Oleidesulfovibrio alaskensis DSM 16109: one gene and its partner. The protein of the gene in region 1 interacts with the protein of each later gene in a pairwise test. Links are inferred from orthologs where the notes say so. Each region holds a gene or a part of one and is shown in the gene's direction. Other genes may lie near its edges.

Region 1 (8,016 bases):
ACATGCGCAACCACGCGTGGGATAACTGGCAGCAGCCGGACGGCCCGCCGCCCATCATTTTTGTCGGGTTCGACGTTCAGCCGTTCGAGGACGCCCGCAGACAGGACAAACAGCACACCATGACCATGGCAGCCATAGTGCTGCTGTTGGGGGTTGCGGGTTTCATATCGCTTATCTGGGCACAGAATGTCCGCCGCGCACGCAAAGAGCTGGAAAGCACACAGGCCCTGTCGGATGAGATTGTTTCCAATCTCCCCGAAGGTCTGGTGGTGCTGGATGCCGCCGGAGATGTTTCTTTCATGAACAATGCGGCCCGCGCCATGCTGGGAGACGGTACCGCCGCTCACGATGCGCACGAAGCAGCCGCAGGCTGCCCGCCGCTGCCGCCGGTACTCATGCATGCCGTACGCCAGCTGGACACCCAGCACATACTGAGCGGCAGAGAAACGGTGCTTTCCGGCACCGGAGGCCCTGTCCCGGTCAGTGTTACCGGTGCGTGCATAACAGGCGAAGACGGTTCGCTGATGGGCAAACTGCTGCTGCTGCACGACCTGAGCGAAGTGCGCAGACTGGAAGAAGAAGTACGCAGGCGCGAAAAGCTGGCAGCCATAGGCAGTCTGGCTGCGGGGGTGGCTCACGAAATACGCAATCCGCTCAGCTCCATCAAAGGATATGCCACCTATTTCGGCACCCGCTTTGCCGAAGGCAGCGAAGACCGCGATGCCGCCCGGATCATGGTGCAGGAGGTGGACAGGCTCAACCGCGTCATTTCCGACCTTATCGGTCTGGCCCGCCCGTCGGACCTGTCTTTAAAGCCCAGCAGACCGGAATCGCTGGCAGAAAACGTACTCCGCCTTATCCGGCAGGATGCCGCGGGCAAAAACATAGACTTGCGGTTCGCCGCGGCGGACGACCTGCCGCAGGCAGTGCTCGACCCCGACAGAGTGACGCAGGCGCTGCTGAATGTCTGCCTTAACGCACTGGATGCCATGGAAAGCGGCGGCGTACTGACGCTGAGCGTTGACACCGACAGTACCTCTTCCGAAGGCCGCAGGCTGCTGCGGTTCAAGGTGCGTGACACGGGCTGCGGCATAACGCCCGAAACCCTGAGCACCATGTTTGACCCGTATTTCACCACCAAAAGTCAGGGAACGGGGCTCGGGCTGGCCATTGTGCACAAAATAGTGGAGGCCCACGGCGGCGAAATAGCCGTGCAGTCTTCCGTAGGCAGCGGAACGGAAATATCTCTCATTCTGCCGCTTGAACCGCAACGCAACGCGAACAGCTGACCCGGCGGCGCGTCAAAGGAACAGCCATGACAAACGCTCCTACCATATTGATAGTGGATGATGATCAGGCGCACAGAACCATGCTGCGCACCATGCTGCGCGGCTGGCAGTACTCGGCGGAAGAAGCCGACGACGGTTCCGTGGCCGTGAGCAAGGTGCAGGAGCGCGCATATGACGCCATCCTGATGGATATCCGCATGGCCCGCATGAGCGGCATAGAAGCCCTGCGGCATATCATGGCCCACAATCCGGCCATTCCCGTGCTTATCATGACGGCATATTCTTCGGTGAATACAGCGGTGGAAGCCCTGAAAATAGGTGCTTATGACTACCTGACAAAGCCGCTTGATTTCGACGAGCTGAAACTGACGCTGGAGCGCGCGCTTGATCACACGCGGCTGGCCTCGGAAAACAGAGAGCTGCGCAGCTCTCTGTCCGCGGGGCAGGCTGCCTCGCGCATTATCGGCCGCAGCGAGGCCGTGCGCCGGCTTACCGAGCTGGTGGCCACAGTGGCGCCCAGCGACGCCACGGTACTCATCACCGGAGAATCGGGCACAGGCAAAGAACTGGTGGCCAGAGCCATACACGAAGGAAGCAGCAGACGTGACAGACCGCTGGTAACCGTCAACTGCGCCGCCCTTACGGAATCGCTGCTGGAATCAGAACTGTTCGGCCACGAAAAAGGTGCTTTTACCGGTGCGGACAAAAAACGCGACGGGCGGTTTGTTCAGGCGGACGGCGGTACGTTGTTTCTGGATGAACTGGGCGAAATGTCTCTGGCACTGCAGGCAAAGCTGCTGCGTGCGCTGCAGCAGGGTGAAATCCAGAGGGTAGGCAGCGACAACCCGCTGAGAGTCGATGTACGCGTCATCGCCGCAACCAACCGCAATCTGACCGCAGAGGTGACCGCAGGCAGGTTCCGCGAAGACCTGTTTTACCGGCTCAACGTCATCGGCATAGCGGTACCGGCACTGCGGGAACGGCGCGACGACATCCCCCTGCTGGCCGGACACTTTCTGACCCGCTATGCCGAACGTAACCGCAAGATGCTCAAAGGATTCACCCCGCAGGCCATGAACTGTCTGGTCAACTATGACTGGCCGGGCAATGTGCGTGAACTGGAAAACGCCGTGGAGCGCGCCGTTATCATGAGCATGGGCGAATATGTCACCGGACGCGAACTGCCGCCGGACATTGCAGCGGCTGACGGCGAAACGGATATCACCGCAGCAGTGTCCGATACGGACACACCGCTGCCCGACACCGTCCATGACCCCTATGCGGGGCTCTCGCTGGAAAATCTGGAACGCCGCGCCATTGAGGCAACGCTGCGCGAATGTGCCGACAATAAAAGCGAAGCCGCCCGCCGGCTGGGCATCACCCGCGCAACACTGCACAACAAGCTGAAAAAATACGGCATGGAATAACCGGAAGACCGGAACCGGAACAAGACCTCCGGCGGGCAAGAGGCATGATTCCCCCTGCATCCCCCGTTGCGCATGTTCTGCCGCGGTCAGCTGACATCGAAGGGCTTACGGTTGCGGCTGCATGGCGGCAACCGCACGGCGCGTCGCGTTGCGGGCATCGCTGTGCCTTGCACGGGGCGCATTACAGTGGCGGAAGGTTCAGCCGCCCCCTGACGGGGTTTTCTTCAGGCTTCTCAGGCTTCTCAGGTTTCTCAGGCATCCGGCGGGCAAAATCCGCAAAATCAGGCAAACAGCGATTTATCTGATCCGATCAATGAAAGCGCCAGTTCCATTTCGCGTTCAAGGCGGTTTTGCACTGCGGAGCGCACGGCGTTGGTGGAGGAACCGAACTGCCTGCTGCGCAGGTCATAAACTGTGCGTATAAACCGCCCTTGAAATGCAGGATCGGTAAAAGAATCATCCTGTCCGGTTCTGCCCAGAGCCTGACGGAAAATGCGCGCTGCGCCTGTGGGCCCGTGCTGCACGGCGGTGCTCCACAGCACTTCGCCCAGAACACCGCTCATATGGTCGCGTTCAAGTACCGAGTTGCGGGTAACCTTTCGCAAAGCGGGAAGGAAATTGTTCTCCCGCACGAATCTGTTCTGCAATGATTCAAATCCTGCCGGATCAGCAGCGGCGATTTGCGCCCATACACGGGGCATTGCACCTTGCGTACCGCCGGTGTTGGCCGGCCCTGCGGCGTTGAGACGCTGCGCGTACTCGGGTGCTGCCCGCTGCAGAAAGCGGATAAAGGCATCCATGCTGCCCGCCCGCGAGGAAATCTGATATTTTCCGTAGGAGGTGCCGCCATGACGGTCGTAGCCGATGCTTGCCACGCCCTGCGTGCCGGACTCAAATTGCGCTGCCAGCCAGCCGGTAAGCGGTGCAGACTCCGCAACGCCGCCTGCGGCGTTCTTCCCGTCAGCAGGAGCAATCTTTCCGGCAGATTCGGGCGCAGCAGGTTCCTGCCGGAGCGCGCTCATGCCGTCCGGAGCTTCCGCGGCCTGCCGGTAGGCTGCAGCCGCACCGTTCCATGATATGCGGCCTCTTACTTCACCGGTTTCACTGCCCAGTCCCACGGCATCGGCTATGGCAGACCGCAACGAAGCCAGCCCTTCCACGGGCAGTGCCGCGGTACCGGCAGGTGCTCCGCCCGATGCCAGACCGGCCAGACCGGACGGGCCGGAGAGCACTCTGGTAAGGGTGGCCAGCGCTCTGGTATTCAGTAGATTCATGCTGCCCAGCATGGCGCCTTCAAGCGGAGATTCTTCTTTGCCGTCACCTTTGCCCAGCCCCAGAACATCATCAAGCAGCTTCTGACCGTTGCGTGACAGGGCGCTGCCGCCCAGCAGCTCCCCGAAGCGTCCGGTGCCGGAACCTGCAGCGGCGGCCTGCTGTGCAGGCAGTGTACGGCCGGTAACGGGCGTACGCAGAACCCTGTCCGCCCTCTGCAGGCTTATGGTGCTGAAAGGATCGTATGCCATGGTGCCTCCTCGCTCGGGGCAGTACCCCGCAGCAGGACTAGCAACCATAGTGCCGATATTTCATACCCTCTTTTTTCCGGCATGTTACCCTTGCAAAAAAACATGGACAGCAACCGGAACATGCAGGGCCGACGATTCTCCGACACGGCCGTACGGTTATGAAGATGCGGGCCGGTAGTAGCCTTTTGCCTCAGGCAGCAGCTGGCGGATGGCCTTTATGCGGTTTTCATCAGCAGGGTGGGTAGAAAGGAACTCCGGCGGTTTTTTGCCGCCCTTGGCAGCCATGTTCTGCCAGAAAGTCAGCGCGGCTTCCGGGTTGTACCCCGCCTTGGCCATAAGAATAAGACCTATCCGGTCGGCCTCGTATTCGTGGGTGCGGCTGTAGGGCAGCAGTATGCCCACGCCCACACCTATACCATACGCCGCCACCGCGGCCTGCGCCACCTCAGGCGATGTCTGGGAGCCCACGGCGATGGCCGTCCCCAGCTGCCCCAGCTGCGCCACAACCTGTGTGGAATACCGCTCCGCCCCGTGCCGCGCGATGGCGTGGCCCACTTCGTGACCGATAACAGCGGCCAGCTGCGCATCGTCTTTGGCGGCTTCAAACAGCCCTGTATACACAAATATTTTTCCGCCCGGCAGGCAGAAGGCGTTGGGTACGTCTTTTTTGACGGTATGAAATTCCCATTTATATTCAGGGTGTCCGGCCACGGCCGCTATGCGGCGTCCCACGCGGGTCACGGCACGGGCATAGTCGCTTGTGGTATCAATCTGCTCCGACTTAATCACTTTCTGCGCTTCAGAGGCCCCCAGCGCCATTTCCTGCTGCGAATCCATCATGATAAACTGGTTGCGGCCGGTATACGGCGCCTTGGCACAGGCAGAGACAACCAGTACCGCCACTGTCAGTGCGGCAAAAAGCCATTTTTTCATATTTCTGCGCATAATCCCGTCCTTACTGGCTTCCTGCCCGCCGCGGACTGCCCTCAGCGGGCAAAGCGCGGCACGTCAAACTTGACGCTGTTGGCATTTGTCGTATCTTCCCCTACCTGAAAGCATGTGACAGCCCGACGGCCGCACAGGCTTTATACACCAAGCACCCGAAAGGCCGCAACGCGCTCCGTCCGCGGAACCGCCTGCGAACAAGGACAACTCATGGGCAAAGACCTCATCATCGTCGAGTCTCCCGCCAAGGTGAAGACTATCAAAAAGTTTCTGGGCAACAAATATATGGTCCAGGCCAGTGTGGGACATATCCGCGACCTGCCGACCAAGGAGCTCGGCGTGGACGAGGAAAACGACTTTTCTCCTGACTATCAGGTAATTCAGGGAAAACAAAAGGTTGTTTCCGCCCTTCGCGAAGCTGCGGCAAAAGCTGATAATGTATTTCTGGCGCCCGACCCCGACCGCGAGGGCGAGGCCATTGCCTGGCATGTTGCTGAAATAATTGCCAAGGAAAACAAAAACATCAGCCGTATCCAGTTTAACGAGATTACCGCCCGCGCCGTGCGCGAAGCGCTGGAAAACCCGCGCGAGCTGAACCGGAGTCTGTTTGACGCACAACAGGCACGCCGCGTGCTCGACAGACTGGTCGGTTACAAAATTTCGCCCATTCTGTGGAACAAAATAAAACGCGGCATCTCTGCCGGCAGGGTGCAGTCGGTGGCGCTGCGGCTGATTGTAGACCGCGAACGCGAACGCTATGCATTCACATCGGAAGAATACTGGGTTTTCCGGGCCAATCTGGCCGCGGAAACGCCCCCGCCCTTCAAGGCGGAACTTTTCAAGGTGGATGACAAAAAACCCGCCATTGCCAGCGCGGAGCAGGCGCAGGAACTGGAAAAGTCCATTGAGGGCAAAGCGTTCATCGTGGATTCGGTGCAGGAGAAAGAACGCTCACGCAAACCGCAGCCGCCGTTCATCACCTCCACCCTGCAGCAGCTGGCCAGCCAGCGGCTCGGTTTTTCCGCCAAGCGCACCATGTCGGTGGCGCAGCGGCTGTATGAAGGCCTTGATCTGGGCGACATGGGCACCACGGCGCTCATCACCTATATGCGTACCGACTCCGTCCGCATTTCGGATGAAGCCCGCGACAGCGCGCGCGAGCTTATCGCCTCGCTGTACGGCAAAGAATACTGCCCCGCCAAGGCGCCCGTATACAAAACCAAAGGCTCGGCACAGGACGCGCACGAAGCCATCCGCCCTGTTGACGTAACGCTGACTCCGGACAAAATAAAAGGTCTGGTGGCACCGGAACAGTACAGCCTGTACCGCCTTATCTGGTCGCGGTTCATGGCCTCGCAGATGGCGCCTGCCCGCTTCCACGACACCACGGTGCTTATCGGATGCGGCGGCACGCAGTGGCGCGTAAAAGGCGAACGGCTGCTTTTTCCGGGGTATATGGCCGCCGCGCCTGCTTCGGCCAAAGAAGCCAATGTGGAGCTGCCCCCCATGCAGCAGGGGCAGAAGCTGGAACTGACCCTGCTGGAAAAAGAGCAGAAGTTCACACAGCCTCCCGCCCGCTATTCCGAAGCCTCTCTGGTGCGGGAGATGGAAGAAAAAGGCATCGGCCGTCCCTCAACGTATGCCAGCATCATTTCCACCATTGTAGACCGCGACTACACCCGTCTGGAAGAGAAGCACTTTGTGCCCACCGATCTCGGCTTTGTGGTGTGTGACATGCTTACCAACCACTTCGGCACGCTGATGGATATCGGCTTTACCGCGCAGATGGAAAATTCGCTGGATAAAGTGGCCGAAGGCGACCTTGACTGGGTGGCACTGATGAAGGACTTCACCAGCGACTTCAACCCTACGCTGGCATCCGCCGCCAAAGAGATGAAAACCGTGAAGGCGGGGCTGGAAACGGACATCGTGTGCTCTGAATGCGGCAAACCCATGGCCATCAAGTTCGGCAAGGCCGGCCCCTTTCTGGCATGCACCGGCTACCCCGACTGCAAAAACACCAGTAACTTCACGCGTGATGAAAGCGGAACAATACAGCTGGTTGAACGTGAGCAGGAAGAACTGAAACCCGTCGGCACCTGCCCCGAATGCGGCAAAGACCTTGTGGTCAAACAGGCACGCACGGGCAGCAGATTCATCGCCTGTACGGGCTATCCCGACTGCAAGCATACCGAACCGTTTTCCACCGGCGTTCCCTGCCCCAATGACGGCTGCGACGGCCAGCTGGTGGAAAAAAGCTCGCGCCGCGGCAAGATATTCTATTCCTGCAACCGGTACCCCCAGTGTGACTATGCCACATGGAACTGGCCTGTGGCCGAAGCCTGCCCGCAGTGCGATTCCAAAATTCTGACTATCAAGTCCACCAAGGCAAGAGGCAAACATATTGCCTGCCCTGCCTGCAAGTACACGCGGGCGCTGGAAGACGAAGAATAGCATGACGCGGGGCTTAACGGCCCCGCGTTTTTTTTGTGGATTTATGCTAGGGGCGGCTTCAGCCCGTCAGATATTCTGCAACCGGTATGCGGCGTTTTTGTATTACAGAACGCTTGCATAATGTTATACAAAGAACAGGCTCCGGCAGAGAAAAGAAACCGGCAGATAACCGAGCGCGGCAGGCGCAGAGCCGTGTCTGCGGCCTGTCCGGCCCGTATTCCGCGTCTGCCGCCATCCGGCATGCATGGCTGTGTCTGCTCCGCGGCTGGCATTACCGAAAATAAAACCCCGTCCGGAAAGGACGGGGTTTGTCTTTACGCGTAACCGCCGCCCCGGAGAGGCAGACGGTGCACCGGCTACAGGACCGGCAGATACCGC
Region 2 (5,358 bases), on another replicon or contig:
GGATCATAGCACATAAACAGCAGATAAAAAATGACACGCGTCGATATATACAACGTTATTATTCTGAATAATCCGGAACCATTACCGGCCTGCACCCGCCCATAGGCCACCCGGAAGCCGCACAGCACACCGTCCGGCACAAAAAAAACGGGCCGGAAATATATTTCCGGCCCGCAGGCAACTCAGGCAGGGCAAAAACCCTGTCCCGTAAATTAATCTACCTTGTAGAAAGCCTTGGAGGCGGCGCCGCAGATGGGGCACTTATCGCCGTCAAAAGGACCTTCGTGGGTGTATCCGCACACGGAACAGTTGTAGTAGTCAACTTCTTCGGGGCTTTCCAGCGCTGCAAGCATCTTCTTGTACAGATTGGCGTGCACTTCTTCCGCCTTGTTGGCAAACCCGAAATACCGTGCTGCAACCTTTTCGCCCTCGGCTTCGGCTTCTTCAATCATCACGGGGTACATCTTTTCAAATTCATAGGTCTCGCCTTCAATGGCGGCCTTCAGGTTTTCGGCTGTGGTGCCTATTTTACCGGCATTGCGCAGATGACCGTGAGCATGAATGGTCTCGGCATCGGCGGCAGCGCGGAACAGTCTGGCAACCTGATGGTGGCCTTCCTTTTCTGCCTGCTTGGCAAAGGCAAGGTACTTGCGGTTGGCCTGAGATTCACCGGCAAAAGCAGCCATCAGATTTTCCATGGTCTTGGACATTTCAATGCTCCTGTATGTTTTGTTTTCAGTTATATTCTGCGGAAGCACTCCGCTCTCAATCAGTAACGATTCCTATTAAACAAACTTTTTTCTCTTTGTAAACCCTTTTCTGCAATTTTTTTTTTTGCCCGGAGGAAAAAAGCACCGCCACACTTAACATCTCGGCATCAAAAAGCAACAGGAACAAAAAACAGACCGGAAAAAGCGGAGCAAGTCTGCTTTTTCCGGTCGAGCCATACAGGTCAGCCTGAGCTGCGCAAAAACGGGCAGGCATCAAGCACGCAGGTCAATCAGGGCATTTCCGGCGGAAACGGATTTTCATCCGCGAAAAAAGGATTTTCGGCAGGGTCGTGCATGTCCACACCGGCAGACGGTGCAGCGCCGCCGGACGCACGGGCATGTTTTTCCGGCAGGTCGGGGCGCACTCTTCCCTGCTCCAGTCTGAGCCGTGCCGAAAAAGTATTGCCGCCGCGGGAAGTAAGCTGCAGTTCCTGACTGGTGAAGCCCGTCTCCAGCAGCTCGCGTACCATACCCGCATCAATCTGCGTACCCATAAATGTCCGCCAGATCATAAAGGGACACCCGCCGTCAGCGCGTTTCCAGCGGCTGCACCCGAAGCCTTTGTCCCGCTCTTCCACTTCTGCCCCGCACAACGGGCATTTACCGTCCAGCTCGCGCGAGGCCAGACGCGCAGCGGTTTCTACCAGTATGTTTTTGACATTGCGGGGCTTTATGCTTTCAACACTCTGCGCCAGCATGGTTCTGATTTCCTGCATGAACAAAGGGTATGTATTATTTCCCGCTTCGATATCTTTGAGCTTTTTTTCCCAGAGACCGGTCAGTTCCGCCGAGGCCATATCAGGCAGCATGGAAGAGACCAGCGCCGCGGCCTGCATGCCGGAATCGGTGGCAATCAGCCTTTTGCCTTTCTTTTCCACATATCCCCGCGCCAGCAGGGTTTCAATAATCTGTGCCCTTGTGGCCGGAGTGCCCAGCCCGCGCTCCTTCATGGCATTGCGCAGCTCTTCGTCATCCACCAGCCGCCCCGCGGTTTCCATGGCGGCAAGCAGCGAAGCATCGGTAAAATGCGCCGGAGCTTTTGTCTGCCGTCTGACAGCCGAAACTTCATGCACATGCAGCCGTGTCCCCTTGCGCAGTGCGGGCAACGGGTTGTCCTCGGCCGTGCGCCACGGTTCCACAGCCAGCCAGCCGATATCCTTGAATACTTTTCCCCGCGCTACAAAAACATCTTCACCGGAGAGCACCCGTACCGTGGATGACATGAAACTGGCCGGAGCGCTGAACGCGGCCACAAAACGGCGGCAGACCATGTCGTAAACATTACGTTCTTCGGCAGAAAGCGCATCAGGCCTGCCTTTGGCAGCGGTGGGAATGATGGCGTGGTGATCGGTGACTTTTTTGTCATTGACACAGTCAAACTTGCACCCCGCTTTGACACGCTCCACTGCCGGAACCGTCTCCTGCGGGTACAGATGATATACCGCTCTGAAATGCTTTAAAATTTCCTTGAACAAATCACGGGTAAGGTATCGCGAATCAGTTCTGGGATAAGTGATGAGCTTGCGCTGTTCGTACAGAGCCTGCGCTATGGCCAGTGTTTCCTTGGCTGAATAGCCGAAACGCGAGTTCGCTTCGCGCTGCAGGGTAGTCAGGTCGAAGGGGAGCGGAGGTTTCTGAGAACCCTTGCGGTTTTCCGTGGCGTCCACCACGCCTGTACCGCCCTGACAACGACCGATGACTGCTTCGGCATCATCCTGCCGCTCCAGACGTGTTTCCTTGAAGTCCGGCGGCAGGTGCCACACGGCACTGAACACATCATCAGCCGGTGTCTCCGTTCCCGTGCCTCGGGCATCCGCGTTCTCATCCGGCGGGCATGATGCCTGACCGGCAGTTGCCGCAGCGGCCTGCGGGGGGTGTTTTTCCGCTCCTTGCGCGTCCGCCGCCCCGGCAGACAAACACACCGGCGCGGCGGAACCGGCCGCAGCTGCGGCACCACCGGCATTACAGGGTGCGCTGCGGCCGAAACGGGCCTCCACCGTCCAGAAATCAGAAGGAACAAAATGTTCTATTTCCGCACGCCGGTCACAGATAAGCTTGAGCACCGGCGTCTGCACACGACCGACAGAAATAAGTGAACCGGCCTTCAGCGTGAACAGGCGCGAAAGATTCATACCGATAAGCCAGTCCGCCTCGGCCCGTGCAAAGGCCGCAAGCCCCAGATTACGCTTGGCGGCATCCTCCAGCAGGTTGCCCAGACTGCGGCGCAGCCCTTCTTCCGTCATATCGTTGGCCCACATGCGCTGCACAGGCTTTGTGCAGCCGGCGTGCAGCTGGATGCGCCGGAAAATAAGCTCACCCTCCCGTCCGGCGTCGGTGGCGTTAACCACATGCGCCACATCATCGCGATGCATGAGCCGCCGCACGGTTTCATACTGTCTGCGGGCTTCGGGCAGCACGGTCAGTCGAAACTGCCGGGGAATCATGGGCAGCTGTTCCAGCGCCCAGCGTCCGCCCCATGCTTCGTCCTGTTCTTCCGGCTCGGCTATGTTAACCAGATGCCCCACCGCCCAGCTGACGATATGCGTCGGGCCTTCCAGAAAGCCGTCACGTCTGGAAACGGCACCGACCAGCGGTGCAATTTCCCGCGCTACGGATGGTTTTTCTGCAATAATAAGTATTTTAGACATAATATATGATTCCGCCTGACAGGCTCTGAGCCAGTCTGAGCCGCTACCTACCCGCTTGAAAGGCGGGCGTCAAATGACAGCTGGCGCGCATCTTGACCCCGCCGCGCCTGCAGAGTAGGCACAGGCCATGAATCAGCGCTATCCTGTGCCCGCGGTGGCAGTGCATACCGTGCAGGACACCATTAAACGCAGTCTGTTTATTGCCTATCTGGCCCATGCCCCGTGTCCGGATTCGGCCAGAGAGTTCATTGACAGCATCCGCACCCGCCATGCCGATGCCACCCACAACTGCTGGGCTTTCATGTGCGGCGCGCCGGGTGACACCGCCCGCGTGGGCATGAGCGACGACGGAGAACCTCACGGCACTGCAGGACGCCCCATGCTCAATGTGCTGCTGCATGGCGGCGTGGGAGAAATCGCCGTGGTGGTCACGCGGTACTTCGGCGGTACCAAACTGGGCACAGGGGGGCTGGTACGCGCATACGGTGGCATGGTTTCGCTGGGACTGGAAAGCCTGCCCGTGCGTGAAAAAATTTTTCCCGCCCATCTGAATATAATTATGGAATACACTCATGTGACCGTTTTTAAACGGTTGATTGAAGAACACGAGGCCGTAGTGACGCACGAAGAATACGCCGCTGATGCAGGTTTTACCATAACCCTGCCGCAGGAGAACGTAGCCGCTCTGCGACAGGCACTGACAGAGCTCACCAACGGCACAGTGCTTATAGAAAAAGCCGGAGAGCCGGCCTGATACACATCCGGCACCCGCACACCCCGCCTGCATGCTCCGCCTTTACCGTCCGTTGGTCTGCCGCACCGCAAGCCCTGCACGGACTTTGCCATAAATCACGAAATAGTATAGACAGTTGAACACCAAATTTCCCGATGCTGCGGGGCATGCCCGCACATCTGGACCGCGGACAAATTTATACTGGCAATATACCACAGTTATCGTAATATACAGGTTCGTTTTTCCGGTTTTCCGCATCACAACCGCAACCCACACGGAGCCTGTGACACCCATGCGGGTTTTTCCATCCGGTACCATGACAGAACAACAGACACCTGCTGCAGACGACAGCCCCCGCGCCGGTAACGGCCAGACGGCTTTTGCCCCTTTTGCCCGCAAAATGCGGCTGCATGGCCTATCCGAAGGGCTGATACGCCTTTTTAACAGTTACTACGACGAAATCGTGGCCCGCCACACCGGCTATCTGCACGAAGCGGAACTGCTGCCTGTCTCCGCTGCCGACCTGCCTCATGTCGATTCGCTGGAGTCCTTCCGCGAAGCAGGCAGACAGGCGGCGCGTCAGGCTGTGGTTATCAAGCTGAACGGCGGACTGGGTACCAGCATGGGCATGACCCATGCAAAATCGCTTATACCCGTTTTCGGCGAGATGCGCTTTCTGGATATTATTATGCAGCAGGCCCTGCTGCAGCAAAAAGAGTGCGGCGGCCCGCTGCCGCTTGCTCTCATGAACAGCTTCAGCACGCACGAAGAAACTCTGCAGGCACTTGCCGACATACGCGAAGAAGACTGCCGCCAGTGCACACCGGTATGCTTTGTGCAGCACAAATTTCCCAAGGTTTCACGCCGTACGCTGCAGCCTGTGTCGTACCCGCAAAGTCCGGACATGGAATGGAACCCGCCCGGACACGGCGACCTGTATGCTTCGCTGGTCACTTCAGGCGTGCTGGACGATCTGCTCTCCCACGGGCGCCGCTATGCCTTTGTCTCCAACTCCGACAATCTGGGTGCCGTGCTGGATATGCGTATTCTCGGATACATGGCCGGCAACGAGTTGCCCTTTATCATGGAGGTGGCTCCGCGCACAGCTTCTGACAAAAAGGGCGGTCATCTGGCGCAACACCGCGACGGCGGTCTGATACTGCGCGAACTGGCGCAGTGCCCCCCCGATGAAACCGACGCCTTTCAG

Evidence for each region. The genes of interacting proteins can lie anywhere in the genome.
Region 2: the proteins of topA (region 1) and H586_RS0104895 interact in binary tests that used the Escherichia coli proteins (3 or more experiments, as listed by UniProt). The link is inferred for Oleidesulfovibrio alaskensis DSM 16109 from one-to-one orthologs.

Annotation. Positions count from the first base shown.
Region 1 is NZ_KI519495.1:234,697-242,712, forward strand. Bases 5,066-8,016 are described here. They hold topA (type I DNA topoisomerase), read left to right. Parts: upstream 5,066-5,394; coding sequence 5,395-7,638; downstream 7,639-8,016. Other genes in these bases: H586_RS0116475 (M48 family metallopeptidase), read right to left, coding at 5,066-5,184; H586_RS0116490 (glutamine synthetase family protein), read right to left, coding at 7,995-8,016. Outside these bases: H586_RS19660 (ATP-binding protein), read left to right, coding at 1-1,289; H586_RS0116465 (sigma-54-dependent transcriptional regulator), read left to right, coding at 1,316-2,716; H586_RS19665 (VgrG-related protein), read right to left, coding at 2,998-4,239; more of H586_RS0116475, read right to left, coding at 4,396-5,065. UniProt on the Escherichia coli protein: Releases the supercoiling and torsional tension of DNA, which is introduced during the DNA replication and transcription, by transiently cleaving and rejoining one strand of the DNA duplex.
Region 2 is NZ_AXWQ01000005.1:440,398-445,755, forward strand. Bases 2,533-5,358 are described here. They hold H586_RS0104895 (YigZ family protein), read left to right. Parts: upstream 2,533-3,545; coding sequence 3,546-4,172; downstream 4,173-5,358. Other genes in these bases: H586_RS0104890 (type IA DNA topoisomerase), read right to left, coding at 2,533-3,418; H586_RS0104905 (UTP--glucose-1-phosphate uridylyltransferase), read left to right, coding at 4,444-5,358. In the rest of the region: H586_RS0104880 (rubrerythrin family protein), read right to left, coding at 213-710; more of H586_RS0104890, read right to left, coding at 1,001-2,532.